DNA from 4 places in the Mesorhizobium sp. WSM4813 genome. Region 2 is predicted to be linked to each of the others. Evidence: predicted binding sites of a transcription regulator. Region 2 holds the regulator's gene; each other region holds the start of a gene.
What was found. Region 2 encodes PhoB, which activates phosphate uptake and scavenging genes when phosphate is short. Its sites were predicted from a motif close to TGTCATNNANCTGTCAT; they were not measured.
Positions count from the first base shown of each region.

Region 1 (7,702 bases), on a different contig from region 2:
GCGACGACGCGGGCAGCGCTTCCGGTGTTCGAGGCGGTCGGTTCGCGCATCCGCATCAATCCGCTGGCGCATTGGACGACCGCTGACCAGGCCAACTATATGCGCGCGCATGCGCTGCGTGAAAATCCGTTGGTTGCCTATGGCTATCTGTCGATAGGCTGCTTCCCATGCACGCAGCCGGTGCAGCCGGGCGAGGACGCGCGCAGCGGCCGCTGGGCAGGGCACGCCAAGACCGAGTGCGGCATCCATTTGTCGGGGCTGGAAAAGTCGCTGACCGACGCATCGCTTTAGAGTATGTTGATATTCAGCCGGCCTGCGAACGGTGCTTCCTGCGCTTCCGGTGCTCGCGTACTCTAAGTACGCTCCGCTCCGGTTCTCGGAAGCCACCCAGTCTGGTCGCTTCGCGCCCGCCTTCGACTCCGGCTCGGCCTGACCTGGATCTCGACACACCCTAGGATTGTTTTGGACTTTAGGAATTTTTTGATGACCGAGCCGACACTGAAGACCGTTACCCGCCTGTGGACCCCGAATGGTTTTCGCGAAGACGAGTGGGTTCATGCCGAGAGTGCTGATGCGCTGTCCGGCAATGGCCGCTTCATTCTGCCGCTGCAGGCGTTTCTCGACCTCGACCCAGCGGTGCGCCGGTCGGCGAAGGAACGCCTTGGCGTGCTGCTTCAGCCCGGTGACCAACTCGAAAAAATCGCCGACCTGCTCGACCAGATATCGTTGGTGGCATTGGCCTTTCCGGCTTTCAGTGACGGCCGTTCCTTCTCCAAGGGCGAATTGCTGCGCAGCCGCTACCATTTCGAGGGCGCGGTCCGCGCCACCGGGCAGGTTCTAGTCGACCAGCTTCCGCATATGCTGCGCCTTGGCTTCGACGAGTTCGAAGTGTCAAATCCAGTGTTGCTGAAACGGCTCGAGGAAGGCCGCACCGGCGGTCTGCCGCTCTCGTATCAGCCGACCGTGAAGCCGGAGGCCAAAGGTCCCAAATATTCCTGGCGGCGGGTGCGCGCGGGCTGATCGTCTCCACGGAGCAGGTCGCATCTGGTCGGACCACTTTGCAGATTCAGTCTTTTATTTTCGGCGTCCGCACCTTTGGATAGGCCTATTATTTCGCGATCCGAAATAAATATCGCCACCAAGGGAGGAACCGGAATGGCTGGTAAGAAGATACTGATGCTCGTTGGCGAGTTCAGCGAGGAATACGAAATTTTCGTCTTTGAGCAGGCCATGCATGCGGTCGGCCACACTGTCCATGTCGTCTGCCCCGACAAGAAGGCGGGCGATATCCTGAAGACGTCGCTGCACGACTTCGAGGGCCACCAGACCTATACGGAAAAGCTCGGCCACGACTACATCCTCAACAAGACCTTTTCCGAGGTGAACCCGGCCGAATACGACGCCGTCTATGCGGCGGGCGGGCGCGGCCCGGAATATATCCGTATCGACAAGCGCGTGCAGGCGCTGGTGCGGCATTTCCACGACACCGGCAAGCCGATCTTCACCATCTGCCATGGCGCGCAGATCCTGATGGCGGTCGACGGCGTGCTGCGTGGCAGGCAGGTCGCGGCGCTGCAGTATTGCGAGCCGGAAGTCACGCTCGCCGGCGGCACCTACATCGATGTCGCGCCGACCGGCGCCCATGTCGACGGCAATCTGGTATCGGCCAAGGGCTGGCCGGGCCTCGCCGCCTTCATGCGCGAATGCCTGAAAGTGCTCGGCACCGAGATCCACCATGGCGAGATCGAACGCAAGGCGGCTTGAGCCAGGCCTTGGAAACCGCCGCAGCTGTGGTGCGGCGGCTCTACAGCGCCGCGCGTCCTTTTGGGGTACGCGCTTTTACGCAGTCATCCGCGCTTCGCGAAACGACACCAGCTTGCTGCGGCTCTCATCCCACAGCGCCAGCTTGACGCAGCGCAGGCTGTCGAGAAGCGTGACGCGACCGATTTCGCGCAGTTCCGGATAGTCCCTCAGGACCTCTTGGAGTCGATAGCACGGCACCTTGGCGGAGAGGTGGTGCACGTGATGGACACCGATATTGCCGGTGAACCAGTTCAGCACCGGCGGCAGGTCATAATAGGACGAGCCGTGCAGGGCCGCGTGCTGAAACTCCCATTCGGAGTCCTTTGCCCACTCAGTCTCTTCGAATTGGTGCTGGACGTAAAACAGCCAGATACCGGCGGAACCGGCGAGAACGACGATGGGCAAATGGACGACCAGGAACGCTTCGAGGCCGACGAACCAGACGAGGGCAGCGGCGGCGACCGCGATGGCCACGTTGGTGGCCATAGACGACACCCAGGGCGTGAGGCCGCCTCGCATCATGCCGACCGGCAGTCTCTGCTCAAAGATGAAAAGCCAAATGGGGCCGAGGCCGAACATGACGAGCGGATGGCGATAGAGACGATAGGCAAGGCGGCCCTGCCAGGACATTTGCCGATATTCCGCGACGGTCAGCGTCTTGATATCGCCCGTGCCGCGCTCATCGAGATTGCCGGCGCTGGCGTGATGGGTTGCGTGGGCACGCCGCCAGCAATCGTAGGGCGTCAAGGTCAGGATGCCCAGGCCGCGGCCGATCCAGTCGTCGGCGGTGCGGTTGGCGAAGAAGGAACCGTGGCCGCAATCGTGCTGGATCATGAAGATCCGCACCAGAAAGCCGGCGGCCGGAAGGATGAGAACCAGACCCCACCAATGGCCATAGGCATAGGCAGCCGAGGACAATGCCCACAGCGTGGCAAAGGGGATGAGGGTGATGGCAAGTTCGACGGCGCTGCGCCGCCTGTCAGGTTTCTTGTAACGCGCCAGGATTTTCAACCAGGCACGTTTGCTGTTCGCCACAGCTTCGGGGGAAATCATGTTCATCAGGAAGCATAGACGGACCATTCCGTCGCCGCAAGGCAGGCATCACGCGAAGTTACTGCGCGTAAATGTCGCGCGACGCGCAAGCTACTGCAATGTGGAAGGGCATGCTTGGGTTCCGGCGGCACGCGTGTTGGGTCTACCGCCTGTGGCCACCGGCGGCTACGCTGCTCTCGATGCCGTCCAGGCGGTCGAGCAATTCCCTGAATCGATCGGGAATATCGTTCTCCGTCCGGAACGCCGGCAGCGCACGCAGAAAGCGCGTCGTTGCCTCGGTGCCGAACTGGCGCCTGATGCCAGCCGCGAGCCTTTCACGTCTTTCGTCATTGGCGCGGGCGCTATTCTTGTTATGGTCGCCGTTGTTGCGGGTCATCATTTCAAAATCCTGTGTCGGCTTCGAAACTCTTCCAGCAGACGAATGGTTCCCCCATCGCAGCATCTTGGCAAGCAAAGCCGGCGGTTACAGTAAAATTTGAATTAATATCGAACGGTCTTCATGATGCGCCGTCGAGCGCCAGCGGCCTCTTCAGTATCGCTTGCCCCTTGATTTTTGGCCGCCAAACCTCGATATCGGGCACAAAATCCACATCATTCGAAATGACGGGAAACGGCGATGAGCGACCAGGCAAAAGACGAACGCGCGCCCGAGGATATCGAAGCGGCTGAGGCCGCCGCCGAGCGCTCGGAAGGCAGCGTCGACGGCGACTATGAAGCACTTGTGCGGCTGTTGAAGGAAAACGAAGAGCTGAAGGACCGCGCGCTCCGCGTCGCAGCCGAGATGGAGAATCTGCGCCGCCGTACCGCCCGTGACGTGCACGATGCGCGTGCTTATGCGGTTGCCAATTTCGCCCGTGACATGCTGTCGGTATCTGACAATCTGCGCCGCGCGCTGGACGCGATCCCGGCTGAGGCCAAGGCGTCGGGCGATACCGGTTTCAAGGCGCTGATCGAGGGCGTCGAGCTCACCGAGCGCGCCATGCTATCGGCGCTGGAGCGGCACGGGGTGAAGAAGCTCGAGCCGGAAGGCGAGAAGTTCGATCCAAATTTCCACCAGGCAATGTTCGAGGTGCCCAATCCGGAGGTGCCGGCCAACACGGTGGTCCAGGTCGTGCAGCCAGGCTATTCGATCGGCGAGCGGGTGCTGCGGCCGGCCATGGTCGGCGTTGCCAAAGGCGGACCCAAGCATGTCGCGAGCGAAGCGCCGGTCGAGCCAGGGCCGGTGAATGAGCAGGCTGAGAAGGATGCGTAAGTTAGGGGAGTAGGGCAGTAGGGCAGTAGGGCATAGCCTACGTACGGGTAAGCCGAGCAATGCCTACTCCCGGCCGTTGCCTTCTCTTCCCCTACTCCCCTACTGCCTTATTCCCCTACTGCCTTTTCACGCTGCGAAACGCTGGGCTTCCCCACCATAATAGTTGACGTAGCGGGCGCCGATCTCCTGGACCGGCATCACTACGAACACGTCGACCGTCGAGAATTCGCGGTCGATGACGCAGCCGTCGCCGATGCGCGCGCCGACGCGCAGATAGCCCTTGACCAGCGGCGGCATCGCCGCGATCGCGGCCTTGGCGTTGACCGCCTCGATCGGCATCAAATCCATGGAACAGTAGCGCCCGGCGACCGCACGCACGTCCCAGGCCGAATTCGTCCGGCAGTGATGGGCGAGATAGGTCAGCGCTTCGGCGTGCGCCGCCGGCACGGTGCCGTGGAACGAAGCGCAACCGGTCATCACGCCGATCCCGTAATGGTTGATATAGGCCCAAATACCTTGCCAAAGCGCCTCGATGGTGCGCTTCGAGCGGTATTCCGGCAAGACGCAGGAGCGGCCGAGCTCGAGGAAACGCTGGCCGGGGTGGCGGGCGATAAGATTGGTCAGCTCGAATTCGCCCTCGGAATAGAAGCCGCCCGCCGCTGCCGCGATTTCCTGCCGCAGCAGGCGGTAGGTGCCGACAATGCGGCGATGCTCGGGACCGGACAGCGAGGTGTCGAAGACAAGCAAATGATCACAAAGCGGATCGAAATGGTCGGCGTCGCGGCGGTCCTGCACCTGGAACAGGTTTTTCCTGGCGCCGAGCTCGTCATAGAACACCCGGTAGCGCACTTCCTGCGCGGCGGCGATCTCGGCCTCGTTGCGGGCGAGCCGCACTTCGAGGTTGCCTATGCGGCCGAGCGCTTCGCCTTTTATGACGGCATCGACATTGCGCCCGGTGAGCAAAGCACCGCTGGCGTTCGGCCGAGCGTCACATTCCGGCATAACTGTATGCACGAGTGATTCTCCTTCGAGCCATCCCTCTTGGCACGGGGATACGGTGTAGGTGCAACAGGATTGTGACAGTACCGTGATACGGCGTTGCGGGCAATACTTCGTCGGCTGGGTAATCCTTCAACCGGCTATGTTACGCAGGGAAGCCAGGAGGGACACCCGGCGGATCACGCGGCGACGTGGCCCTCGATCGCATGGACAAGCGCGTCGGGGTCGAGCGGCTTGGTGACGAAGCCGCTGGCGCCATGGGCGAGCACGGCGTGGCGGGTCGTTTCCTGACTGTCCGCCGAAAGCACCATGATCGGAACCGGCGGCACGGCGGTTTCCTCCTCATGCCGGCGGATGGCGGCGATGGCGTCCAGCCCGTCCATGACAGGCATGTGCAGGTCCATCAGCACCACGTCGAAGCGGTGCTTGCGGCCGGCGCCAGTGACGGCCTCGACGGCGGCCTTGCCGTTGCCGACCACTTTCACTCGATGCCCGGCCTTTAGCAGCGTGGCGCGGGCAAGCATGGCGTTGATGTCGTTATCCTCGGCGATCAGCACGGACAGGCCCTGCTGGCGGCTGCTAATGACGCGGACGGATGGTGCGCTGCGCTTGTCCGGCTGTGGCTGGGTGAGGGCGGGTACGCTGCTGGTCAAAAGCACGCGCAGCAATGTCTCGCCACGCACCGGCCTTGCCAGGAAGGTGGCGTAGCCGCTGGCGCGGAACTCGCCCAGCATGCCGCGGTCGGTCGGCGCGATCAGCGTGATCGCCTCGCAGTCGGCAAAGCCGCTCTGGCGAAGGCGCTTGAGCAACCTGCCGTCGCTCTCCTCCATGGCCGCATCAACCAGAAGCACGTCGCAGCCTTCTGGGAAGGACATTGCCTGGGCGGCGGTCGCAGCCAGATCGACCATGCCGCCATTGGCACGGATGGTGCGGGCGATGGCGTCGGCCTCAACGGCGTTCTTCGACAGTATCACCGCGCGCCGCCCTGACAGCGCATTCTGGCGGGTCTGCGGCGGCTCGGTGGCCGATATTGCAGGGATTTCGAAGACGAACTCGGAGCCTTGGCCGAGCCGGCTCGATACCGAAATCGTGCCGCCCATGGCGATCACCAGGCGCTTGGAGATGGCAAGACCGAGCCCGGCGCCGCCATGCGCGCGGGTCGACGTGCCATCAGCCTGTTCGAATTCCTCGAAGATGCGCTCCATATCGTCCTCGTGCAGGCCGGGACCGGTGTCGGCGACGGTGAAGCATATGCGGTCGGTGGTTTCGGTGCGGGCACGAGCGATGCTCACCAATACGCCGCCGCTGTCGGTGAACTTGATCGCGTTGCCGATCAGGTTGAGCAGCACCTGCCTGACTCTTCCCGGATCGGCTGATATCATCTGCGGCACGTCGGGTTCGACATGGCAGCCGAGGCCGATATTCTTAGCGAAGGCGCGCGCGGCCAAGAGTTCGACTATGTTGTCGGCGATCTCGCGCACCGACATTGGCTGCGGTTCGGGATCGAAGCGGCCGGCCTCGATCTTGGAATAGTCGAGCAGATCCTCGATCAGCGCCAGCAGCGCGCTGGCCGAGGTCGAGACGGCGCCGACATAGGTCCGTTGTTCGGGGGAGAGATTGGTGTCCGCCAGCAGCCTGGCCATGCCCATGATGCCGTTCATCGGCGTGCGGATCTCGTGGCTGACGGTGGCGAGGAAGCGCGATTTGGCCTGGCTTGCATATTCGGCTCGCTCACGGGCGGTGATCAGCGACGATTCGGCGTGCTTGCGGGCGGTGATGTCGCGGGCGATGGCGCGATGCGAGGCGCCGCCGTTCTCCTTGTCGCGCACGGACAGTTCGACCCATGAGAACCAGCGCGGGCCGCTCGACGTGCTAATGGCGACGTCGGTGGAGCTCAGGCATTCGTGGTCGGAAAAAGCGGCATCGGGAACGATGCCGACGTCGATGCCGAGTTCGGCCAGAGTCCTGCCGGCAAGGTCGCGCTGGTCGGCTCCGACAAGATCGGCGAAAACCTTGTTGGCATAAACGATATGGCCGTCACGGTCGCGGTGGACGACGAGATCGCCAAGCGCGTCGATCAGCCCGCGAAAGCGTTCCTCGCTCTCCTGCATCTCCCACATGCGGTCGGCCAGGGTTTCGACCTCGGCGCGGCTGCGAGCTGCGGTCTCGCCAAGGATGGCAACCGTGCGACGCTCCGTGCGCCTGGCACGCAGATGCACGGCAAGTCCGGCCATGCCAGTCGCCAATAGGCCGACGGTGATGAAGATCGGCGCGCCGGTCAGGTGCGACAGGCCTGCCAGCACGACGATGGCGACGAGCGTCAGGAACGGCAGGCCTTCGCGATTGGCGGCGGGCAGTTCGGGCGCCAGTGGCGGCGCTGCGATATGCTGGCGCCTTGTCGCCTCCGGGCCGATCTCGTCGACGCTTTCGTCGCTCTCTGTTTCTCTGATGCCGGATTCCGTGACCATGCGGAAACCCTTGCCAGACAGAGATTATGGAAAATTGCGACCGATCGTTCGAATTTTATCGGTCGCGCGGTTTTTTGCCTTTCTTTCGTGCAAAACGGCAGACGCTAGAACTCACATATCCACCACT
Region 1 covers NZ_JBVVQU010000021.1:87,039-94,740, reverse strand. Annotated here, with positions in the region: gene AC0L25_RS14695 (phosphoadenylyl-sulfate reductase) at 1-291, shown strand, start outside; gene AC0L25_RS14690 (DUF934 domain-containing protein) at 484-1,020, shown strand; gene AC0L25_RS14685 (DJ-1/PfpI family protein) at 1,156-1,764, shown strand; gene AC0L25_RS14680 (fatty acid desaturase) at 1,840-2,862, opposite strand; gene AC0L25_RS14675 (hypothetical protein) at 2,999-3,235, opposite strand; gene grpE (nucleotide exchange factor GrpE) at 3,473-4,108, shown strand; gene olsB (l-ornithine N(alpha)-acyltransferase) at 4,235-5,110, opposite strand; gene AC0L25_RS14660 (hybrid sensor histidine kinase/response regulator) at 5,287-7,575, opposite strand; gene acuI (acrylyl-CoA reductase (NADPH)) at 7,687-7,702, opposite strand, start outside.
Region 1: olsB (l-ornithine N(alpha)-acyltransferase) is a predicted target of PhoB. The motif match lies at 5,174-5,190, and genes of this name have one in related genera.

Region 2 (7,702 bases):
CGGTTCAGCGCGGCATGGTCGCCGTCCTGGCCCGACACCGGGACGGATCCGGCCAAGCCTTGCGCCGTCAGCGCCGCGACGACGCCACCGGCGGTGCCGTCATTGGCGGCAACCACCGCATCGACCTTGTTGTCGTTGGCGGTCAGGAACTGTTCCATATTCTTCTGGGCGTTGGCGGGAAGCCAGCCGTCCGTATAGGCCTCGCCGACATTCTTGATCTTGCCGCTGTCGATGGCGTCCTTGAGCACTTCCATGGAGCCGGCGAACAGGAAATCGGCATTCGGATCGGCGCCCGAGCCCTTGATGAAGACGTAATTGCCTTCCGGCGCCACCTTGAACACTTCGCGGGCCTGCATGCGGCCGACTTCCTGGTTGTCGAAGGTCAGATAGAAGACGTCCTTGTTCTCGATCAGCCGGTCATAGCCGACGACGGGAATGCCTTCGTCCAGCGCCTTCTGCACCGCCGGCCCGATGGCCGAGGCATCCTGCGCAAGGATGATCAGCGCGTTGGCGCCTTGCGAGATCAGGCTCTCGACGTCGGTCAGCTGCTTGCCGGGATTGGACTGTGCATCGGCGGAAATATACTTGTCGCCGGCCGCCTCGATCGCCGTCTTCATGGCGGCTTCGTCGGTCTTCCAGCGCTCTTCCTGGAAATTCGACCACGAAACGCCAATGACCTTGTCCTTCGCCTGTGCGACCGACGCGAGCGTCAGCGACATGGCGACCCCCGCCAGAATGGCGGCTGTGAATCTCTTCATGATATTCCTCCCTGCGCCGCGTACGGCACGACCAGACTGGCCCGAAGGCCGGCACAAAGGCTCTATTTTTTCGAGCCTCGAAAAAATACTGGTCCGACGCCGAAGCGCTGTCAACATCAAACCTGGTCGATCTTGATGTCCCTGCCGACTTATTTCGAGTCTCGGAATAAATAATGACAGGGCCCGCTGCCTCTGCGAGTATTTGTCGGACATTACCGACGGCTTCCGATCCATGAGCGGCCGCGGCAATAGGGAGGAAGCAAAGAATGTCGGTTGGAATCCGTCATGACGATTTGCGCCGGCGCAACCGGGCCATGGTGATTTCGGCCGTGCGCCGGGCCGGCCAGCCGTCGCGGACCGAGATCGCCGCAACCACCGCCCTCAGCCATTCGACCATATCGGCGATCTCTTCCGACCTGATCCAGGAAGGCATCCTGACCGAGATCAAGGCGAGCGAGACCGTTTCGATGAAACGCGGCCGACCGCAGGTCGGCCTCAGCCTCAATCCGGAAGCCGCTGCGGTCTTGGCGGTCGTGTTGTCGCTGAATTTCCTGTCGGTCGCCGTCATCGACTATGCCGGACAGGTGGTCGCCGAGGAACAACGCCGGCTGGACACGCTGACCATGTCGCGCGACGAGCTGATCGGCGAATGTGTCGCCATCGTCCGGCGGCGGCTCGAAGACCCCGACCTCGATGTCCAAAGCGTCGCCCGCATCGCGCTGGCGATCCAGGGCATCACCGATTCCCATGCGCGCGCCATGTTGTGGTCGCCGATCACGCCGCAGACGAATATCGCCTTCGCCGACATTCTGGAACGCGAGTTCGGCATCCCGGCCATCATGGAGAACGACTGCAACATGATGGCCGTGGCGCTGCGTTGGCGCGACCCGGATCGCTACCGCGATGATTTCATCGCCATCCTGCTCTCGCATGGCATCGGTATGGGGCTGGTGCTGAAGAGCGAACTGTTCACCGGCACCCATTCCTCAGGCGGTGAATTCGGCCACATGATCCATCGGCCGGGCGGCGCGCTTTGCCGCTGCGGGCGGCGTGGCTGCGTCGAGGCCTATGCCGGCAACTACGCCATCTGGCGCAACGCAAGGCAATTGAGCGAGAACGCCGAGCCGGTCGCCGATGTCAGCGACGCCGCGATGCGGGCACTGGCGGCCCGGGCGCGCCAGACGGACGGACCGGAGCGCGAAGCCTACCGCAAGGCTGGCGAAGCACTCGGCTTCGGGCTCGGCAGCCTATTCGCGCTGATCGATCCGGCGCCGGTCGCCATGGTCGGCGCCAGCGCTGCCGCCTTCGACCTGATCGAGCCGGCCCTGCGCGAGGCCATCGCCCAGACCGCCGGCGGCCAGCATTCGGGTTCGATTTCCTTCGACACCGAGCCGAACGAACTGCCGCTGATCCGCGAAGGCTGTGCCATGCGGGCGCTGAGTTTCGTCGACCAGGAGATTTTCGCGCCGGGCATCCAGGCGCGAGCCGGCTCGGTCGGAAAGAACGTGGCTTGAATTCGAAGGCAGGGATCGCCGGATCGCGACTTGGGGATGTGTTGAGATTCAGGTCAGGCCGAGTCGAGAACAGTGGGTTCCGAGAACCGGAGCGGAGCGTACTTTTGGGTACGTGAGCCCGCGCATGACCCCGAAATCGAGATCGATTTCGGAAGGGTCATGCGCAAAATCAAAGCTCTACAGCGTCCTTTGCGCGCCCAACAGGGGCGCGCGGCGCTGTAGGTAAGCGCAGGAAGCCGCCGGTCGCAGGCCGGCATCACCTGAATATCAGCTAGTCTTCCCTGATCGCATAGCCCGCGCCGCGGATGGTGCGGATGACATCGGGCATGCGACCATTGTTGACCGCCTTGCGCAACCGTCCGACATGGACGTCCACCGTGCGCTCGTCAATGTAGATCGTCTCGCCCCAGACATTGTCGAGCAACTGGCTGCGCGAGAAGACCCGACCCGGGTGCCGCATCATGAATTCGAGCAGCCGGAACTCGGTTGGCCCGAGCCGGATCTCGCTCTTCTTGCGATAGACCCTGTGCGACTCGCGATCGAGCACGATGTCGCCGACCTTCAGCACGCTGGACAGCACTTCGGGCTTGGCGCGGCGCAGCAGCGCCTTGACCCTGGCCATGAATTCCGGTGTCGAGAACGGCTTGACCAGATAGTCGTCGGCTCCCGTGGAAAGGCCGCGCACCCGGTCGCTCTCCTCGCCGCGCGCGGTCAGCATGATGATCGGCAGTCGCTCGGTTTCGGGACGCACCCGAAGGCGCCGGCAAAGCTCGATGCCGGAAACCGCCGGCACCATCCAGTCGAGCACCAGCAGATCGGGCACGTTTTCCTGCAGCCGGATTTCGGCCTCGTCGCCGCGCGTCACCACCTCAACCTGATAACCTTCGGATTCCAGATTGTAGCGAAGGAGGACGCCCAGCGGCTCTTCGTCCTCCACCACCATGATGCGCGGCGCGATCATCGGCCGGTCACTCCTGTCATGTCGCCGACGCCGACATGGTCGTTTCGTCGAGCTTCGGGCGATCCGCCGGCAATTGCTGCCCGGTCACGACATAGTAGGCGTTTTCGGCGATGTTGGTGACATGATCGCCGATACGCTCGAGATTCTTGGCGCAGAACAGAAGATGCGTGCAGGCGGTGATGTTGCGCGGATCCTCCATCATGTAGGTCAGGAGTTCGCGAAAAACCGCCGTGTATTTCACGTCGATCTTCTGGTCGTCGGCGCGCAGTTCTTTCAACGCGCCGGCATTGCGCGCCACATAGTGCTCGACCACGCCGCGGAGCTGCACAAGAACGAGATCCGCCATCGCGTCGATACCGTGCGACAGATTACGCGGCGTGGCGCTCTGCCCGACTGCGCTGACCCGCTTGGCTATGTTCTTGGCCAAATCGCCGATGCGCTCGAGATCACCGGCCATGCGGATTGCGCCAACCACGGCGCGCAGATCTTGCGCCATCGGCTGCCGCTTGGCGATCAGCGTGATCGCACTATCGTCGAGTTCGCGCTGCCGCGCATCCATGATGGCGTCGTCCGAGACGACGCGCTGCGCCATCGCATTGTCTGACGCAAGCAACGCGCGGATCGAGGCTGCGACCATCGCGGCGGCGAGCTCGTCCATGTCGCGGATCAGCCTGTCGATGTGCTCCAGTTCCTCGTCGAAAGATGCGACGGTGTGTTCACCCATGATACTGTCCTCGTGTTCGAAATTCGCCGCCGGACCGCTCAGCCGAACCGGCCGGTGATGTAGTCCTGGGTGCGCTTGTCGTCGGGATTGGTGAACATCTTGTCGGTCGCGCCCTCCTCGACCAGATAGCCGAGATGGAACATCGCCGTGCGTTGCGACACGCGCGCGGCCTGCTGCATCGAATGGGTGACGATGACGATCGTGTAGTTCTGGCGCAGTTCGTCGATCAGTTCCTCGACGCGGGCGGTGGCGATCGGATCCAACGCCGAACAGGGCTCGTCCATCAGGATTACTTCCGGCGACACGGCGATGGCGCGCGCGATGCACAGGCGCTGCTGCTGTCCGCCGGAGAGGCCGGTGCCCGACTCGAGCAGGCGATCCTTGACCTCGTTGAACAGGCCGGCCTTCTTCAGGCTCGATTCGACGATGCCGTCCAACTCGGCCTTGCTCCTGGCCAGGCCGTGAATGCGCGGACCGTAGGCGACGTTTTCATAGATCGACTTCGGAAACGGGTTCGGCTTCTGGAATACCATGCCGACGCGAGCTCGCAGCTCGACGACATCGATTTTCGGGTCGTAGACATCCTCACCGTCGAGCGTGATCTTGCCGCTCACCCGCGCGATATCGATGGTGTCGTTCATTCGGTTCAGGCAACGCAGGAAGGTCGACTTGCCACAGCCCGATGGGCCGATCAACGCTGTCACCTGGTTCTCGCGGACATCGAGATCCACGTCGAACAGAGCCCGCTTCTCGCCGTAATGAACGGAGACCTTTTCGCCCTTCATCTTGATCGAAGGGGCGTTGGTTCCGCTGCTCAGTTTCTGTTCGACGCCGGCTTCCGTCATGATGTTCATATCCTCTACCCCCTTACCAGCGCCGCTCGAAGCGCCTACGCAGTATCACCGCAATGGCGTTCATGATGACCAAAAACAGCAGCAGAATCAAAATCGCCGCCGAAGTCTTCTGCTGGAATCCAGCTTCCGGGAAATCGGCCCACATGAATATCTGCACCGGCAGGATCGTCGCGGGATCGGTAAAGCCGCCGGGAATGTCGACGATGAAGGCGACCATGCCGATCATCAGCAACGGCGCGGTTTCGCCCAGCGCATGCGCCATTCCGAGGATGGTGCCGGTCATGATACCCGGCATCGCCAGCGGAAGAACGTGATGGAATACGGTCTGGACCTTGGACGCTCCGATGCCGAGCGCCGCCTCGCGGATCGACGGCGGCACGGCGCGCAGCGAAGCGCGCGAGGCGATGATGATGATCGGCAGGGTCATCAGCGCCAACACCATGCCGCCGACCACCGGGGCCGAGCGCGGCATGCCGAAGAAATTCAGGAATACGGCAAGTCCAAGCAGGCCGAAGACGATCGAAGGCACAGCCGCCAGATTGTTGATATTCACTTCGATGATCGTCGTCAGCCGGTTCTTGGGCGCAAATTCCTCAAGATAGATCGCCGCCGAAACGCCGATCGGAAAGGCGATGGCGAGCGTAACGATCATGGTCAGGAACGATCCGACGACCGCGCCCCAGACACCGGCCAGTTCCGGCTCGCGGCTTGCGCCGGTGAAGAAGAAGATCGAGTTGAACCGGCTTTCGATCTGGCCGGCGCTCTTCAGCGTGTCGAGCCAGACGATCTCCTTGTCGGAAATCTTTCGCGATGCTTCCGGCGTATCGATGACGCGCAGGAATGCCTGGCCGCTCGCGGCGGGCGCCGTGCTGTCCAGCGCCTCGATCACCGTGCCCTTTGCGACCGCCGTTCCGTTGGCGCCAGGCGACAGCGCGGTGAGTTTGACCGTGCCGCCATTGAACGCGACCAGCAGCGACGACGCGCCGCTCGTCAGCGTGAGCGTGCCGTTTTCGCCCTCGGTCGCACCATGGCCGCGCGCCAGCGCCAGCATGGCATCGTCGCCGAAGGTCAGATCGATGTCGCCGCTGGTTTCCGAAGGCGTGACGCTTGTCGAAATCGCTTCGTCCGAACCGACGTCGGCAAGCAAACCTTTGAGATAAAGGTCGGCAAAATCGTCAAGTGGAACGGCATAGTCCACCGTTCCTCCGAGCATCCCCGGATCAGCCGCAATATCCTTGCGCAGGAAGACGCCTGTGCCGGTGGAAATCAGCCCGCGCAGCAGTCGCTTGTCCTGACGGCTCGTAATATCCGGAAATCTCGCCCTAAGCGCTTGCTGAGCGATGGCATCGTAGTTGACGGCATCGAGTTTCGCGGGGTCGACCTTGGCCGCCGAGAGATCGATCGGCAGCGTCAGATAATTCTGCCGCAACGCCGGGATCGCCTGCGTGACGATCGTCGACAGGAGCAGCACAAGGAATAAGCCGGCCAACGCGACGGCTGCGGCGCCGAGCCATTTGAACCATGTTTCGGTGCGGTAACGACCTTTCAGCCGCGCCTTCGCGGCATCGTCGGTATGAATGCTGACCGGCCGTCCGACGGCGCCGAATGACGAGATCGCATCAGTCATATTGCTCTCGGTATTTCTGGACGACGCGCAAAGCGACGATGTTGAGGGTAAGCGTGATGCAGAACAGCACCAGGCCGAGTGCGAAGGCTGCAAGCGTCTTGGCGCTGTCGAACTCCTGATCGCCCACCAGCAGCGTCACGATCTGCACGGTCACGGTGGTGACCGCTTCGAGCGGGTTGGCCGTGAGGTTTGCCGCCAGCCCCGCCGCCATGACCACGATCATTGTTTCGCCGATTGCGCGGCTGACGGCAAGCAGCATCGCCGAAACGATGCCCGGAAGGGCAGCAGGAAGGACCACCTTGCGGATGGTTTCCGACTTGGTCGCGCCGAGGCCGGCGGAACCGTCTCTCAGGGATTGCGGAACGGCGTTGATCACATCATCGGAAAGCGAGGAAACGAAGGGAATGATCATGATACCCATGACCACGCCTGCGGCGAGCGCAGATTCGGACGCGACGTTGAGGCCCAGGCTTTCGCCGATACCGCGGAAGTAGGGCGCAACCGTCAGCGCGGCGAAGAAGCCGTAGACGACGGTCGGAATGCCGGCGAGGATTTCCAGAACCGGCTTTGCCACCGCGCGGACGCTTTTGGAGGCGTAATCCGAAAGGTAGATCGCAGCCATCAGCCCGATCGGCGCAGCCACCAGCATGGCGATGAAGGTGATGAGCAACGTGCCGGCAAAGAGCGGCACCATGCCAAAAATGTCCTCGTTGACCGCCCCGGCTTCCGCTCCGGCGCCGGTGAAGGCGCTCTGCGGCGACCAATGCGTGCCGAACAGGAACTTGTAGAACGGCACCTGTTGGAAGAACCGCAGGGATTCGAAGATGAGCGAGAGAACGATGCCGACCGTCGTCAGGATCGCGACCACCGAACAGGCGATCAAGAATGCGCGAAGAACGCGCTCGACCACGTGGCGCGCCCGGTAGGCCGGTGCGATGCGCGAATTGGCCCAGTAAAATCCGGACGCGGAAAGCACGAGCGCGACGGCCCAGATGATCCAGGAGCTGGTCGTATGGATCGATTTGTAGACGGCGGCAGCCGCCTCTTTCGTGGGATCGGCGAAGCCTACAAGCCCGCCAAAGGCCATCGCGCGAGCGTCGCGGATGAAAGCTTCGACCTGCGGAATGCCCATTCCCGACAATTCGGTGGAGAAGCGGTCGGCAATGATCGACGATTCAATTCCCGGCGTGACCAGCGACCACAACAAGATCGCAAGCAGCGCGGGACCGGCAGCAAAAAGCGCCAGAAACATGCCATGTTGGCC
Region 2 covers NZ_JBVVQU010000007.1:82,259-89,960, forward strand. Annotated here, with positions in the region: gene xylF (D-xylose ABC transporter substrate-binding protein) at 1-758, opposite strand, end outside; gene AC0L25_RS05860 (ROK family protein) at 1,025-2,272, shown strand; gene phoB (phosphate regulon transcriptional regulator PhoB) at 2,544-3,233, opposite strand; gene phoU (phosphate signaling complex protein PhoU) at 3,250-3,957, opposite strand; gene pstB (phosphate ABC transporter ATP-binding protein PstB) at 3,996-4,811, opposite strand; gene pstA (phosphate ABC transporter permease PstA) at 4,825-6,438, opposite strand; gene pstC (phosphate ABC transporter permease subunit PstC) at 6,431-7,702, opposite strand, start outside.

Region 3 (7,702 bases), on a different contig from region 2:
TCTCTGCTGGTCGGCCTGCATCTCCTGGCCGAATACGGCCTCTACGTGTTCATCCGCTTCGACACCTTCACCACGGCGATCGTCGACCAGTTCCAGTCGACCTTCAACGGCCCCGTCGCCAACATGCTGGCGGCGGTGCTGGTGACATGCTGTTTCGTGCTGCTCGGGATCGAAGTGCTGGTGCGCGGCGAGGAGCGCTATGCCCGAGTCGGCTCGGGCGCCGCGCGCCAGCAGCAACGCACAAGGCTCGGCCGCGCCACGCTCCCTTGCTTGGCTCTGCCGGTCGTCACCACCCTGCTGGCGCTGGGCGTGCCGTTCGTCACCATCAGCCGCTGGCTCGTGGCCGGCGGTGCCGATGTCTGGCGCCTCGATGAGATCGGCCTTGCGCTCGGCCAGACCCTGTTCCTGGCGCTCGCCGGCGCCCTGCTCGCCACCATCGCCGCCATGCCGATGGCCTGGATCTCGATCCGCGCGCCGGGACCGCTGCAGCGTCTTCTGGAGGGTTGCAACTACATCGTCGGCTCGCTGCCCGGCGTCGTCGTGGCGCTGGCGCTGGTCACCATCACCGTGCGCGTCGCTCTGCCGCTCTATCAGACCCTGTTCACGATCCTCGTTGCCTATGCACTGATGTTCCTGCCGCGCGCCCTGATCAGCCTGCGGGCGTCGATCGCGCAGGCGCCGGTCGAGCTCGAACGCGCCGCCGCCAGTCTCGGCCGGTCACCGCTCAAGGCGCTCTGGTCGACGACGATCCGCCTGTCGGCGCCGGGGGCCGCGGCGGGCATGGCGCTGGTGGCGCTCGGCATCATGAACGAATTGACCGCCACGCAGATGCTGGCGCCCAACGGCACCCGCACGCTGGCGATGGCGTTCTGGGCGCACAGCGGCGAGATCGATTATGCATCCGCGGCACCTTACGCCCTTATCATGGTGGCGATGTCGCTGCCGCTGACCTGGCTGCTCTATGTCCAGTCGAAGCGGATGGCCGGACGATGAGCTTCCTCGAACTCACCGATGTGCGCAAGCACTACGGCCCGGTGGCCGCACTGGCCGGCGTCGATCTCAGCGTCGCCAGTGGCAGCCGCACCGCGATCGTCGGGCCGTCCGGCTGCGGTAAGACGACCTTGCTGCGGCTGATCGCCGGCTTCGAGCCGCCGGACCAGGGCCGTATCGTGCTCGACGGCGAGGTGCTGGCCAATGGCGGCGCCGCCGTGCCCGCATATCGGCGCGGCATCGGCGTGGTGGCGCAGGACGGCGCCCTGTTCCCGCATCTGAGCATCGCCGCCAACATCGGCTTCGGCATGAGCCACCACGCCGACAAGCGGACCGAGCGCATCGTCGAGCTTGCCTATATTGTCGGGCTCGACAAGGCGATCCTGAAACGGCGGCCGCACGAGCTCTCCGGCGGCCAGCAGCAGCGTGTGGCGCTGGCCCGCGCCATGGCCATGAAGCCGCGGCTGATGCTGCTCGACGAGCCGTTCTCGGCGCTCGACACCGGTCTGCGCGCCTCGATGCGCAAGGCGGTGGCCGAACTTCTGGAGACCGCCGGCATCACCACGATCCTGGTCACCCACGACCAGGCCGAGGCGCTGTCCTTTGCCAGCCAGGTGGCGGTGATGCGCGACGGCAAATTCTCGCAGGTCGGCACACCGCACGAGCTCTATCTCAAGCCGAAGGACAGGATGGTCGCTGAGTTCCTCGGCGATGCCATCATCCTGCCGGCCAAGATATCAGACGGTTTCGCCAGCTCGCCGCTCGGCCGCATCGCCGTCGACAGCACCGAGCGGCGCGATATCGCCCGCATCATGCTGCGACCGGAACAGGTGCTGCTGAAACGGACATCGCGCGAAGGCATGTCGGGCACGCCGGACATGCTGTTCGGCGAAGTGACGGAATCCGAATTCGCCGGTTCGATGTGCACCATCGCGGTGCGGCTGTTAAACAGTCCCGATCCGCCGGACGCAGCCGCGATCGGCAACACGCCGTTGATCCTGCGCAAGCCTGGCATGGACACACCGGTGGTTGGCGAGATCGTCCGGCTGACGGTGTTGGGCAAGGCGCATGTGTTTGCCTGAACGGTCTTGCGTCTCGCGCAGCTCGCCAGCCAAGACGACAGGCTGGCTTCAATCGACCCGTTTTCCGGCCTGATCGAACCAATGCAGCTTTTCGGCTTTGGCCACGACACGCAACTGGTCACCAGGCTTTGCGGCGGCACGCCCTGAGACGCGCACGACGATACGGCCGCCGCCTGCGGCGCAGTGAAGGAAGCTTTCGGCACCGACCGGTTCGACTGCCTCGACGGTCGCCGGCAGGACCAGCGCACCGGGCAGCGCCTCCGCATTGAAGGTGACGTCGGCATCTTCAGGGCGAAACCCCAGCGTCACGGCTGGCGTTTCGGGAGCCGCAAAGCCGATCGCCGTGCCGTCGGCCAGTACCGGGCCTGAGGAACTTCCGGTCAGCGCCAGAAGATTCATCGGCGGCGCGCCGATGAAGGAAGCGACGAAGATCGAGGCCGGCTTTTCGTAGACGTCGAGCGGCGCGCCCGTTTGCTCGACCAGTCCGGCGTTCATGACAACAAGGATGTCGGCCAGCGTCATCGCCTCGAGCTGGTCGTGGGTGACATAAACCGAGGTGACGCCGAGCGTGCGCTGCAAATTCTTGATCTCGACCCGCATCTGGCCGCGCAGTTTGGCATCGAGATTGCTGAGCGGCTCGTCGAACAGGAAGACTTTCGGATTGCGCACGATGGCGCGGCCCATGGCGACACGCTGGCGCTGGCCGCCGGAAAGCTCGCGCGGGCGCCGGTCGAGCAGCGCCGAAAGCTCCAGCACCTTGGCGGTCGAACGCACCCTGCTGTCGATCTCGTCCTTGGGCGTGCCGCGATTGCGCAGGCCATAGGCCATGTTGTCATAGACCTTCATATGCGGGTAGAGCGCGTAGTTCTGGAACACCATGGCGATGTCGCGCTCGGTCGGGCCAATGGCATTGACCACCTTGCCGTCGATGGCGACCGTACCGGCAGAAATGGTCTCCAACCCGGCGATCATCCTCAGCAGCGTGGACTTGCCGCAGCCGGAGGGGCCGACCAGCACGCAAAGCTCCTTGTCGGGAATGGCGATGGAGATGCCCTTCACGGCTTCGACGCCGCTGGGATAGACCTTCTTCACGTCCTTCAGATCGACGGTCGCCATCGGCTTCTCACTTTTCGGATTCGACCAGGCCGCGCACGAACCAGCGTTGCATCAGCACGACCACCAGGATCGGCGGCACGATGGCCAGCATCGCTGTGACCATGACCAGGTGCCATTCGGTGTCGGCATCGGCGAAGGAAACCATCTTCCTCAGCGCGATGACGATGGTGTTCATATCGTTGCTGTTGGTGACGAGCAGCGGCCAGAGATATTGCGTCCAGCCATAGATGAAGAGGATCACGAACAGCGCCGCGATGTTGGTGCGCGACAGTGGCAAGAGGATATCGAAGAAAAAGCGCCATGGCCCGGCACCGTCGACACGCGCCGCCTCGACCAATTCGCCCGGTATGGTCATGAAGAATTGGCGGAACAGCAGCGTCGCGGTGGCCGAGGCGATCAGCGGGATGATCAGGCCGGCATAGGTGTCGATCATGCCGAGATCGACCATCACCTTGTAGGTCGGCAGGATGCGCACCTCCACGGGAAGCATCAAGGTGATGAAGATCAGCCAGAAGAAGGTCATGCGTAGGGGAAAGCGAAAGAACACGATCGCGTAGGCCGACAGAATCGAGATGAAGATCTTTCCCACCGCAACGCCGAGCGCCATGACCGTGGTGTTGAGGAGCAGTCTGCCGACGCTGACACCGCCGATGCGGCCAATACCGCCGAACAGCGCCTCGCTGTAATTGTTCCAGAGCTGACCGCCGGGCAACAGCGGCAGCGGCGGCCTGAGGATGGTTTGCAGCGTGTGTGTCGAGGCAACGAACGTGTAGTAGATCGGAAAAGCCACGATCAATATGCCAAGGATAAGCACGGCATGGGCGATGAATGTGCGGAGTGGGGACTGGCCGATCATCGCTGCCCTCAACCGTAGTGGACTTTGCGTTCCACGTAGCGGAACTGGATGGCGGTGAGCGCAATGACGATGGCCATCAGGATGACCGACTGCGCCGCCGAGTCGCCCAGGATCAGATTGACGAAGCCGTCATTGTAGACCTTGTAGACCAGCGTCTCGGTCGCCTTGCCCGGCCCGCCGCCGGTGACGGCATGAACGATGCCGAAAGTGTCGAACAGGGCATAGACAGTGTTGACGACCAGCAAGAAAAACGTCGTCGGCGCAAGCAGCGGAAAGACGATGGTCCAGAAGCGCTTGGTCTCCCCGGCGCCATCCATGGCCGCCGCCTCGATCAGCGTTTTCGGTACCGCCTGCAGGCCGGCGACGAAGAACAGGAAATTGTAGCTGATCTGCTTCCAGGCAGCCGCGGACACCAGCAGGATCATGGCGTGGGTGCCGTTGAGCAGCGGGTCCCAGGCGATGCCGAGGCTTCTCAGCAAATAGGCCAGCGATCCGATCGAAGGATTGAACAGAAACAGCCACAGCATGCCGGCAATCGCCGGCGCCACGGCATAAGGCCATATCAGCAGTGTGCGGTAGAGGCCTTTACCGCGCACCGCCTTCTCGGCCATGACCGCAAGCAAAAGGGCCACACCCATGGCAACGATCGCGGTCGCAAGCGAGAACACCACCGTGACCTTGATCGAGTTGAGATAGGCCGGATCAGCCAGCACCTTCCGGAAATTGGCGAACCAGACGAACCTGCTCCTCAGCCCGAACGGATCTTGCCTGAGCATCGACTGGTAAAGCGCCTGACCGGCCGGCCAGTAGAAGAAAACCAGTGTTATGGCGAGTTGTGGCGCCACCAGCAGGTAGGGCAGGATCTTGTGGGGAAAGACGATGCGTGGAGACAGGCTGATTTCCCTCGCTACCTCAGGAGACGCCCACGCGAGCTCGCGTGGGCGATATTCAAACCGATACCAACCGGGATAATCTCGTCAGTTCTCCAGCGCTTCCTCGATCGCGGCGTTGCCGCGCGTGACCGCATTGTCAAGCGCCTGCTGAGCGGTTTGCTGGCCGGCCAGCATCTTCTCCAACTCCTCGTTCTGGATATCGCGCACCTGCGGCAGATTCGGCAGGCGCACGCCCTTCGAGTTATCGGTCGGCGCCTTGCCCGTCATCTGCAGGATGGGTGTCTCGCGGCCGGGGTTCTTGTCATAGAAGCCCGATTTCTTGGTCGCCTCGTAGGCGGCGAGCGTCACCGGCAGGTATCCCGACTTCTGGTGCAGATATTCCTGCACATCGGTCTTGGACAGGTAGGCGAAGAAGGCCGCGACGCCCTTGTATTGCTCGTCCGACTTGTTGCCGAACACCCACAGGCTGGCGCCGCCCGGCGTGGTGTTCTGCGGCGCGCCCTTGGCATCGCTGTCGTAGGGAAGCTGGCCGATGCCATAGTTCATGCCGGACTTGACGATGTCGCCGAGGCCGCCCGACGATTCGGTGAAGATGCCGCATTCGCCGGCAAGGAAGATCTGCTTGGCTTCGGAGGTGCGCCCGCCATATTTGAAGGTGCCGTCCTTGGCGAGGTCTGCCAGCGCCTGGAAGTGGTTGACGAAAATCGGCGCGTTGATCTTGAGTTCGACATCCCCGCCGGCCAGGCCGTTTTGCTGGCTGGCCCAGGGCACATCATTCCACGCCGCGAAATTCTCCAGATGGATCCAGGTCAACCAGGTCGAGGTGTAGCCGCATGAGGCGGCGCCGCTCGTCTTGATCTTCTTGGCAGCTTCCCACACCTCGTTCCAGGTCTTGGGCGGGCTGTTCACGTCGAGGCCCGCCTTCTGGAAGATGTCCTTGTTGTAGTAGAGGATCGGCGAGGAGGAGTTGTAAGGGAAGGACAGCATGGTGCCGTCTGGCTTCGAATAATAGCCGACGATGCCGGGCAGATACTGGCTCTTGTCGAAGGTCATCCCGGCACCGGTCATCACCTCGGCCACCGGCTTGATCGCACCCTCGGCCGCCATCATCACGCCAGTGCCGACATCGAACACCTGGAGGATATCTGGCGCCTGCCCGGCACGGAAGGCGGCGATGCCGGCATTCAGCGTCTCGGGATAGGTGCCCTTGAACACCGGCACCAGCTCATAGTCGCTCTGGCTGGCGTTGAAATCCTTAGAAATCTTGTCGACGACCTCGGCATTGGCGCCGGTCATGGCGTGCCACCAGCTGATCTGCGTGACGGCAAAGGCGGAGGTGGTGGAAAGCAGGGTCATGGTGGCGGCGACACCGGCCACGAAGCCGAAGAACTTCATGTTTCATCTCCCGTTTATCATTGGCGAAAGTGGCACTCTCGCAAAGGCAATATGTGCCGCTCGTGACAGTTGGACAACGGTTTTGTTGCGGATCGATGAACTCGATCTCCACTTAAAGTGGTGGACGCTTCGAAATAAGCGCCGATGGAAAGCAATTGAAAAGCCGGCTTACCACTCGAACAAAGGCGGGGACCGGCAGCAATCGCCGGCGCCTAGTCCGACTTGCCGAGCGCCGTTTCGACCAGCCGCTTGGCATCCGGGCTCGACCATTCGGCCGGGCCGTTCATGTGCGCGATCAGGCAGCCTTCTCCGTCGATCAGCATGGTGACCGGCAGGCCGAGCGCCAGGCCGCGCGTCTTGAGATCGTTGAACAGCGCCATCGTCGAATCGCGATAATAGCCGAGCGCTTCGACGCCGGTTTCCTCGAGGAACTTCTTCGGCTTGGTATCGTCGCCGACATCGACATTGACCGCGACGACCTCGAAGGCGTCGCTGCCCATTTCTTTCTGCAGCGCGTCGAGCGCCGGCATTTCGGCACGGCAGGGCGCGCACCATGTCGCCCACAGATTGAGCAGCACCGTCTTGCCGGCATGGTCGGCGAGCGTCAGCGGCTTGCCGCCGGGGTCGTTGAAGGCAAGACCTTTCAGCGATTGCGGCGGATCGGCCGGCAAAAGTGCTGCGACCTGGCCGGTGGCAGCCGCCGCGACCGTCTTGGCGCGGTCGGCCTTGGCGGCGCAGGCGACATCGTCCTTGCTGTCGCCAGCGGCAACTTGAGCGGGCGCGTTGTTGCCAGAACCGCTCTCGCTGACATATACCGCGACCGCGCCGGCCAGCACGCCCGCCACCAAAGCGGCGAGGATGAGGCGCGGGGCCGGAAAAAATTTATTGCCGTCTGCCATTTTCTGAAAACTGCTCCGGAGCACGGGTTATAGCGATGAGCGACAAGAAGGCCAGCAACCAGATGTGGGGCGGACGTTTTGCCTCGGGTCCGGCCGCGATCATGGAAGCGATCAACGCGTCGATCTCGTTCGACCGCAAACTCTACGCGCAGGATATCAGAGGCTCGATCGCCCATAGCGAGATGCTGGCCCAAACGGGCATTATTTCGGCGGCCGATCAAGAAAAAATCGCTCGCGGGCTGAACACGATCCTGACAGAGATCGAAGCCGGCACATTCGAGTTCTCGACCAGGCTGGAAGACATCCACATGAATGTCGAAGCCCGCCTTGCCGAGCTGATCGGCCCGGCCGCCGGCCGCCTGCACACCGCTCGTTCGCGCAATGATCAGGTGGCTGTCGACCTCAGGCTATGGGTCAAGGACGAATGCTTTCGCGTCGCCGAAGCGCTGAAGGGCCTGATCACGGCGTTCC
Region 3 covers NZ_JBVVQU010000013.1:60,988-68,689, forward strand. Annotated here, with positions in the region: gene AC0L25_RS09855 (ABC transporter permease) at 1-993, shown strand, start outside; gene AC0L25_RS09860 (ABC transporter ATP-binding protein) at 990-2,072, shown strand; gene AC0L25_RS09865 (sn-glycerol-3-phosphate import ATP-binding protein UgpC) at 2,121-3,188, opposite strand; gene ugpE (sn-glycerol-3-phosphate ABC transporter permease UgpE) at 3,196-4,044, opposite strand; gene ugpA (sn-glycerol-3-phosphate ABC transporter permease UgpA) at 4,053-4,937, opposite strand; gene ugpB (sn-glycerol-3-phosphate ABC transporter substrate-binding protein UgpB) at 5,022-6,332, opposite strand; gene tlpA (thiol:disulfide interchange protein TlpA) at 6,545-7,231, opposite strand; gene argH (argininosuccinate lyase) at 7,267-7,702, shown strand, end outside.
Region 3: ugpB (sn-glycerol-3-phosphate ABC transporter substrate-binding protein UgpB) is a predicted target of PhoB. The motif match lies at 6,395-6,411, and genes of this name have one in related genera.

Region 4 (7,702 bases), on a different contig from region 2:
TGGCTGTCGGCGCCGAGCAGGTCGCCGTAATAAATACCTGTGCCGGCGAACGCCCAATGCTCCGGCCGATAGACCGGAAAGCCGCGCACGCCGCGCGGCGCGCAACCGCCCCAGCCGGCGTAGAGGCCCTTGGTCGCATTGAGCCCGAAGGTCGCGGCACCCGGCCGGCCGATTTCAGGTGCTTCCCATGAATTGGTGGCGCGGGTCACATCGCCGCCCCGGTATGCCGGATCCTCGGCGCGGGCGCGGTATTTGTAGCAGACCTGCCGGCGGCCTTCGTCCTCCAGCCTGGTCTGCCACATGAAATTGCCGGCGAAGCGCGCCGCATGGCCGCCGCGTTCGACATAGGCGTCGACAGCGTCGCGCATCTCCCAGGTCCAGTATTCGTCATGGCCGACGAAGACGACGCAGTCATAGCCGTCGAGGATTTCGGGCGAGAAATGCAGTTCGTGCTGGCTGGCGAGGTCGACGGCATAGCCGGCGCGCTCGGCAAAACGAAAGAAGTGGCTGTCATAGCTTGCCCAGCCGGACGAAGCGTATTTCTTCGAATGGCCGGTGGCGAAGGCCCATTCCATATGCGGATAGCGCGGCACGGTCTTTGGCGGTACGGCGACCTCGAGCGGCACGCGCGGCGCCTCTTTCGGCAGGACAACAAAGCCGCGGCACCATGGCCGCTCCGTCGAAACCATTGGGGCATACTGGTCGCGGTTCGGGCCGGTGATGCCTTCGTAATGATTGGAGCCGCCCCAAGTGTTATAGGCAAGCCAGGTGCCCGTGGCGGCAACCTGCAGCACACGACCCCGTTTCTTGCCGGGCTGCGGGCTGACGATGAAAAGATGGTGGCAGCGGATCGGCTTGCCGTTGCGGCCGTCCGCCGTCAGCGTGGCGCGGTAGGCTCCGGACGGCCAGTCGTCGCCGACGCGGAATTCAAACGACGCGTCCCAGCCGCAGCCCACAACCGAACATTGGTCGGGTGTATCCTGCCAGCGCGCCGCAATCCCAGCCTTCTCGAACATTTTCGTGTCGGTGCCGCCGTCGCGGACGATCGACATGCTGAAGCTGGACGCTGTCGAGCTGATATGCAGCACCACTGTCTCGCCCTGGCGATATGAGAAACGGTCGCTGTAGCACCAGATCTCGCCGCGTTCGCCATCCATCCCCGGCCATTCCCAGTAATGGCCACGCACCGCTTGCCGGCGCTGGTGGGGCGTCAGGCCGAAATCTGGGAATTCGGTAGGAAGCTTGGTCATGAACGCCTGTGGAGGGTCGAACGCGTCATTTCGACCATCTGCCGGCCAACCGTCAATTGGAAACGATCGGGCCAGCGATGGCTGACAGCGGGCCTTGGCCTTGCCTGCCAAACAGATTATCTCTCAAAGGGCGGCCTTTTCCGCCACGGGAGCCGACATGCTGAGAGTGCAAAAGGTCAAGGTGGACGAGATCTATGTGCCGACCGCACGCAGGAAGACGCTGCATCCCGAGACCGTTCGGCATCTTGCCGAGGACATTCTGGAAAACGGCATGAAGACGCCGATCCAGGTGCGCCACGACGGCAAGCGCCATGTCCTGGTCGAAGGCCTGCATCGGCTGGAAGCGGCGAAGTGGCTCGGAGAGACCGATATCGACGCCTATCTGGTGCAAGCCAAGCGCCACTAAGCTCTCATTCGGCATCCGCAGGAGTCGGCCTGGCGAAGTTTTTCGCGAGACCCGTGTCGGGCTGCGCGTTGCCCGCTCGTCCTTGAGACGGAAACCGGCATTCAAGCCAAATTTTGCAAGCAAGTGAGGAGAACATCATGACCACCAAGCTCGACATCGCCCCCAACTCTGACCGCGAGTTGGTTCTCGCCCGCATCATCGATGCGCCGCGCGAGAACGTTTACCGCTGCTGGACCGAGCCTAAGCTCGTGACGCAATGGTTCGCGCCAAAGCCGTGGACGACGCCGCGCGCCGAAATGGACGTGCGCACCGGCGGCTCCAGCCTGGTCGTCATGGCGGGACCCGACGGCAATGAATTCCCGAACCCTGGCATCTTCCTCGAAGTCGTGCCGGGCAGGAAGATCGTTCTCACCGACGCCTATACGAAGGCGTGGGAGCCGTCCGAAAAGCCGTTCATGACGGTCGTGCTGACTTTCGAGGATGAGGGCGAGGGCAAGACCCGCTACATCGCCCGGGTTGCGCATTGGTCGGTCACTGACCGCGAAGAGCACGAGAAGATGGGCTTTCACGAAGGTTGGGGCCAGTGCGCCGACCAGCTCGAAGAAGTCGCCAAGCGGCTTTGATATCGGCGGGACGGAAGGAGACCGACATGACCAGAGCGATGTTTTTCGCCATTTTCGCCTCGGCCGCAGCACTCTTCGCTGTGCCGGGCCCCACCAAAGCCGAGGAGGCAAAGCCCGCCAAGACCGCCGAAACGAAAGCGATGCCGAAGCCGGCTAAATCAGGCCTGCTGCCGATCAACGGCCTGAACTACTATTATTCCATCTATGGCCGGGGCGAGCCGCTGCTTCTCCTGCATGGCGGGCTCGGCACCACCGATATGTTTGCGCCGATCCTGCCGAAGTTTGCCGAAAACCGCACCGTCATCGGGGTCGACCTGCAGGGTCATGGCCGCACCGCGCTCGGCGACCGGCCGTTGAGTCTGGAGGCGATGGGCGACGACATGGCGGCGATCGTCAAGGCGCTCGGCTACGACCAGGTCGACGTCATGGGTTATTCCCTAGGCGGCGGCGTCGCCTTCCGTATGGCCGTCCAGCATCCCGAAGCGGTGCGCCGGCTGGTCTTGGTCTCGACCGGCTATGCCTCCGACGGCTTCTATGCCGAGATGCGTGCCCAGCAGGCGCAGGTCGGCGCGGCGATGGCCGACATGATGAAGGACACGCCGATGTACAAATCCTACGTCGCGGTTGCGCCGCGCCCGCAGGATTTTCCAAAACTGCTCGACCAGATCGGCGCCTATATGCGCAAGGACTACGACTACTCCGCCGACGTGCCGAAGCTGAAGATGCCGGTCATGCTGGTGTTCGGCGACAGCGACATGTACCGGCCTGAGCACGAGATCAAATTCTATCAGATGCTCGGCGGCGGGTTGAAGGACGCCGGCTGGATGCGCGAGAACCTGTCGCAGAACCGCCTGGCCATCCTGCCGAACCGCACCCATTACGACGTGTTCTTCGCGCCGGAACTGACAGCGGCCGCGCTGCCCTTCCTCAATGGCGAGACCAAGGTCAAGACCTGGGACGAGGTCCTCAGCGAAACGGACTGACCGACAATTGCCTGCCGGCCGTCTCGGGTGAGATGGCCGGCGACGCTCGTTGCGCGTCGCGCCTGATCGCACGTTCGGCTGCCGCATCACGCCAACAGATCACGTCATCAAAGCTTTTCAATTGACGCTCCTATCCCGGCAGCTACCTTGCCGCCAATCGTCAGAAAGAGGGTTCAGGTAATGGCGAAATATCAGGGCGGCTGCCTGTGCGGGGCGGTGCGCTACCGCACCGAGGCCGCGCCGATCAACGAGCGCGTCTGCCATTGCCGGCTTTGCCAGAAGGCATTAGGCGCGGCCTTCAACGCCCGCGTGCTGTTCCGCATCGACGACGTGACCATCGACGGGCCGGTGGCGACGGTGAATTCCTCGCCGGATCTCAAGCGCGGCTTCTGCCCGGGCTGCGGGACGACGATATTTTCCCGGCGCGATTCCGCCGGCATCATCGGCGTCACCTCCGGTTCGCTTGACGATCCTTCGGTATTCAAGCCGCAGATGCATATATGGACCGCCTCGAAGCAGCCCTGGGTGCAGCTCGACGACGGACTGCCGCAATATGAAGGCGCGCCGCCCCCGAACTGAAGCACAAGCGAACTGAAGCGAAAAGCGTGCCCAATTTTTTTCATCCGGGACACGAGATAGCCGGCAAAGCGTCATTGGCGAGCCATCATTGCCGCCTATCTATTGCGTGCGGGTCGGCGGTCGAGGAGGCGACGGATGAACGACAGAATCAACACCCTGGATGAGCTTTTGAGCGATCCCATGGTCAGGCTCGTGATGGAGCGTGACCGCGTGCAGCCGGCCGAGCTTCGCATGCTGCTTGAAGAAAAGGTTCGCCGGGACGATGCGCCGGTCAATTCCGATAGCGATCGCCCCGTCAGCGAGCGCTTTGTACCGCCTGCCCACATGATGGCCGAGACCTGCCACAAGCTGTGGCTGTGCAGCTAGGCAGCAGGCGTGACAGGTGTGGGCGATCTTTCGCGCCCTCTCTGTCCCGCCGCGAGCGTCATGTATGCTGCCCAGCCTCTCTGTCCTAACAATTTGATTCAAACTTTGTTGGCAATTTCTCGTTAGTAATCTGGACTGGTTTGTCCGGCGGCGTTGTCTTGCCCTCGGTCTGTTGTGTTCTGCGTACAGGTCCAGATGCGGTTATCAGGCGTCGTCATCTTCTCGATCGCGTCACTTTGCCTTGCCGGCTGCACATCCACGTCCGGCGTCGACGCGCTGCAAGTGCCGTCCAGCGAGACGACCAGCTCCGTTGTGCGGCCGCCCGCGCCGGTGGCGTCGGTCGGCGCGGCCGATGCCGCACCCGACTTCGCGCAGGAAGCGGCGACGGAGCAGACCATGGCGATGGCCACTTCAGAGCCGGCCGAAAGCATCGAACCACCCGTCGAGCCGATTGCCCTGGTGGCGCCGAAGCGGCTGGCACGGGCAGCACCAATCCTCGCCGAGCCGGTCCAGCGCTATCGTTTTCGTGACGCCAAGCCGATCAATTTCGGCAAGGCCTCGCCCAGACACCTCGCCATTCACGGCGTCGACGTTTCACGCTGGCAGGGCAACGTGAACTGGGGGAAGCTGCGCGCGCAGGGCGCGAACTTCGCCTACATCAAGGCGACCGACGGCGGCGATCATCTTGATCCGCTGTTCATGAAGAACTGGCGCAATGCCGACGCCGCCGGCCTGAAGCGCGGCGCCTACCATTTCTTCTACTGGTGCCGCACCGCCAGCGAGCAGGCCGACTGGTTCATCCGCAACGTGCCGAGGGTCGAGGGCGCCTTGCCGCCGGTGATCGATGTCGAGTGGAACGGCGAATCGAGATGCAAGCGGCGGCCTTCGCGGCAAAAGGTGCTGGAGAAGATGCAGGTCTTCATGGACAGGCTCGAACGCCACTATGGCCAGCGGCCCATCATCTACACCGCGCCGGATTTCTACCGCGACAATCTGCGTGGCGCTTTCTTGGACTATCCGTTCTGGCTGCGCGCGGTGGCACAGCACCCGTCAAAGGTCTATCCCGGCCGCAAATGGGTGTTCTGGCAGTATTCCGGCTCCGGCCTGTCGCACGGCGTGAGGGGCCGCATCGACCTCAACGCCTTCCATGGCGACGAGAGAGCCTGGCGGAACTGGGTTGGCGGGCGGCAGATGGTGGCCGAGGCGGAGTAGGGATTCCTTTCGAATTGGAGTCACTTGCCGGTCGCGCCTGCGGCGGCGCTGATCGCGGCCGCGCAAAGCCGCCATTTGCAGGCCAAGCATGAGGTGAATATTGACGGACCCTGACCGCCTGTCGCGGAAGTGTCATGGATCCGTCATCGCTTTAAAATGTCGTTCCCCCAAATGAGGTGGCTTCCATTTGAACAGGAGACGCCACCCGTGCCCCGCCATTCCACGCTTTTCGTCCTGACGGCAGCGCTCGCTGCCTCCGTTTCGCTGCCGGCCCATGCCGATATGATGTTCAACCGGGTCGCGAGCTTCGCGGTCGCCGGAAACCTCCCTGCGGACGTCGAGAAGACCACGCCGACTTCGTCCGAGATCATCACGGCCTCCGAAGACGGCACGACGCTGGTTTATTCCGACAGCCCGCTCGGTGCAGTCGGCTTCATCGACATCGCCGACCCCAAGGCGCCAAAGGCCGGCGGCGTCGTCAAGATCGACGGCGAGCCGACCTCGGTTGTGGTCATCGGCGGCAAGGTTCTGGCCGGCGTCAACACGTCTCAGAGCAAAGCCAGGCCCTCGGGCGACCTCACCGTCATCGACCTCGCCTCCAAGGCGATCGAAAGCACCTGCGACCTCGGCGGCCAGCCGGACTCGCTGGCGTTCAGCAAGGACGGAAAGTTCCTGGCCATCGCCATCGAGAACGAGCGCGACGAGGAGCTGAACGACGGAGAAATTCCGCAGATGCCGGCGGGCGACCTCAAGATCTTCGCCCTTGCCGAAGGCCAGCCTGATTGCGCGACGATGAAGACCGTCAACCTGGCGGGCATTGCCGAGGTCGCGGCGGAAGATCCGGAGCCGGAATTCGTGGCCTTCAACCAGGCCGGCGAGATCGCGGTCACGCTGCAGGAAAACAACCACATCGCCATCGTCAACGCCGAAACCGGTGCGATCGTCACCCACTTCTCCGCAGGCTCGGCCACGCTGGACAAGATCGACACCAAGAAGAACGGCGCCTTGTCCTTCGATGGCAAAATGGAAAACGTCGCGCGCGAGCCCGACGCCGTGAAATGGCTCGACAATCATCGTCTCGTCGTTGCCAACGAAGGCGACTACAAGGGCGGCTCGCGCGGCTTCACGATCTTCAGCAAGACGGGTAAGGTCCTCTACGAATCCGGTCTATCCTTCGAGTACCAGGTCGCCAATGCCGGCCATTATCCCGACGATCGCAACAAGAAGGGCGTCGAGCCGGAAGGTCTCGAGATCGGCACGTTCGGCGAAGACAGACTGGTTTTCGTCGCTTCGGAGCGTGGCTCCGTTGTCGGCGTCTACAAGGACACGGGTGCGGAGCCTCAGTTTGTCCAGATCCTGGCGTCCGGCATCGGCCCGGAAGGCCTGGTCGCGATCCCGTCGCGCAATCTCCTGGTCACCGCCAACGAGGCCGACCTGGTCGAGGACGGGCTCGCCCGCTCGCATGTCATGATCTACGAGCGCTCCGAGGGTCCCGCCGCTTATCCGATGATCACGGCAAAGCTCACCGCAGACGGCACGCCGCTCGGCTGGGGTGCGCTTTCGGCGCTCGCGGCCGGCGACGCTGCCGGCAAGCTCTTCGCGGCCTCGGACTCGTTCTACGCCAACGCGCCGTCGATCTTCGAGATCGATGCCACCCAGACGCCGGCGCTGATCACCGGCAAGACCATCGTCACGCGCGCCGGCCATCCCGCACAGAAGCTCGACATCGAAGGTATTGCCGCCGACGGTGAAGGCGGCTTCTGGCTGGCCAATGAAGGCGATCCGGCAAAGCTCGTCCCGCACGCCATCCTGCGCGTCGACGACAAGGGCGAGATCAGGCAGGAAATCGGCTTCCCGATGGAACTGCTCGCCCACCAGACCCGCTTCGGTCTCGAAGGCATTACCGCGATCGGCGAAGGCGACGACCTGACGCTGGTGATGGCGGTGCAGCGCGAATGGGCCGACGACCCCAAGGGCAAGGTCAAGCTTCTGGCCTACAAGCCGAAGGCCAAGGAATGGTCGGCGGTGCGCTATCCGCTCGAAGCGACCGAAGCTGGCTGGATGGGCCTATCGGAGATCACCGCGCATGAAGGCAAGCTTTACATCCTCGAACGCGACAACCAGATCGGCGACCTGGCCAAGGTGAAGCGTGTCTATTCGGTGGCGCTCGATGCCTTCAAACCTGCCAAGCTCGGTGGCGAACTGCCGGTGGTCGAAAAGTCGCTGGTGCGCGACATCATCGGCGACCTGAAATCAGCCACCAACGGCTATGTCATCGACAAG
Region 4 covers NZ_JBVVQU010000048.1:8,403-16,104, reverse strand. Annotated here, with positions in the region: gene AC0L25_RS24120 (N,N-dimethylformamidase beta subunit family domain-containing protein) at 1-1,250, opposite strand, end outside; gene AC0L25_RS24115 (ParB N-terminal domain-containing protein) at 1,408-1,656, shown strand; gene AC0L25_RS24110 (SRPBCC family protein) at 1,794-2,279, shown strand; gene AC0L25_RS24105 (alpha/beta fold hydrolase) at 2,306-3,262, shown strand; gene AC0L25_RS24100 (GFA family protein) at 3,443-3,841, shown strand; gene AC0L25_RS24095 (hypothetical protein) at 3,977-4,207, shown strand; gene AC0L25_RS24090 (glycoside hydrolase family 25 protein) at 4,403-5,419, shown strand; gene AC0L25_RS24085 (esterase-like activity of phytase family protein) at 5,627-7,702, shown strand, end outside.
Region 4: AC0L25_RS24085 (esterase-like activity of phytase family protein) is a predicted target of PhoB. The motif match lies at 5,550-5,566, and genes of this name have one in related genera.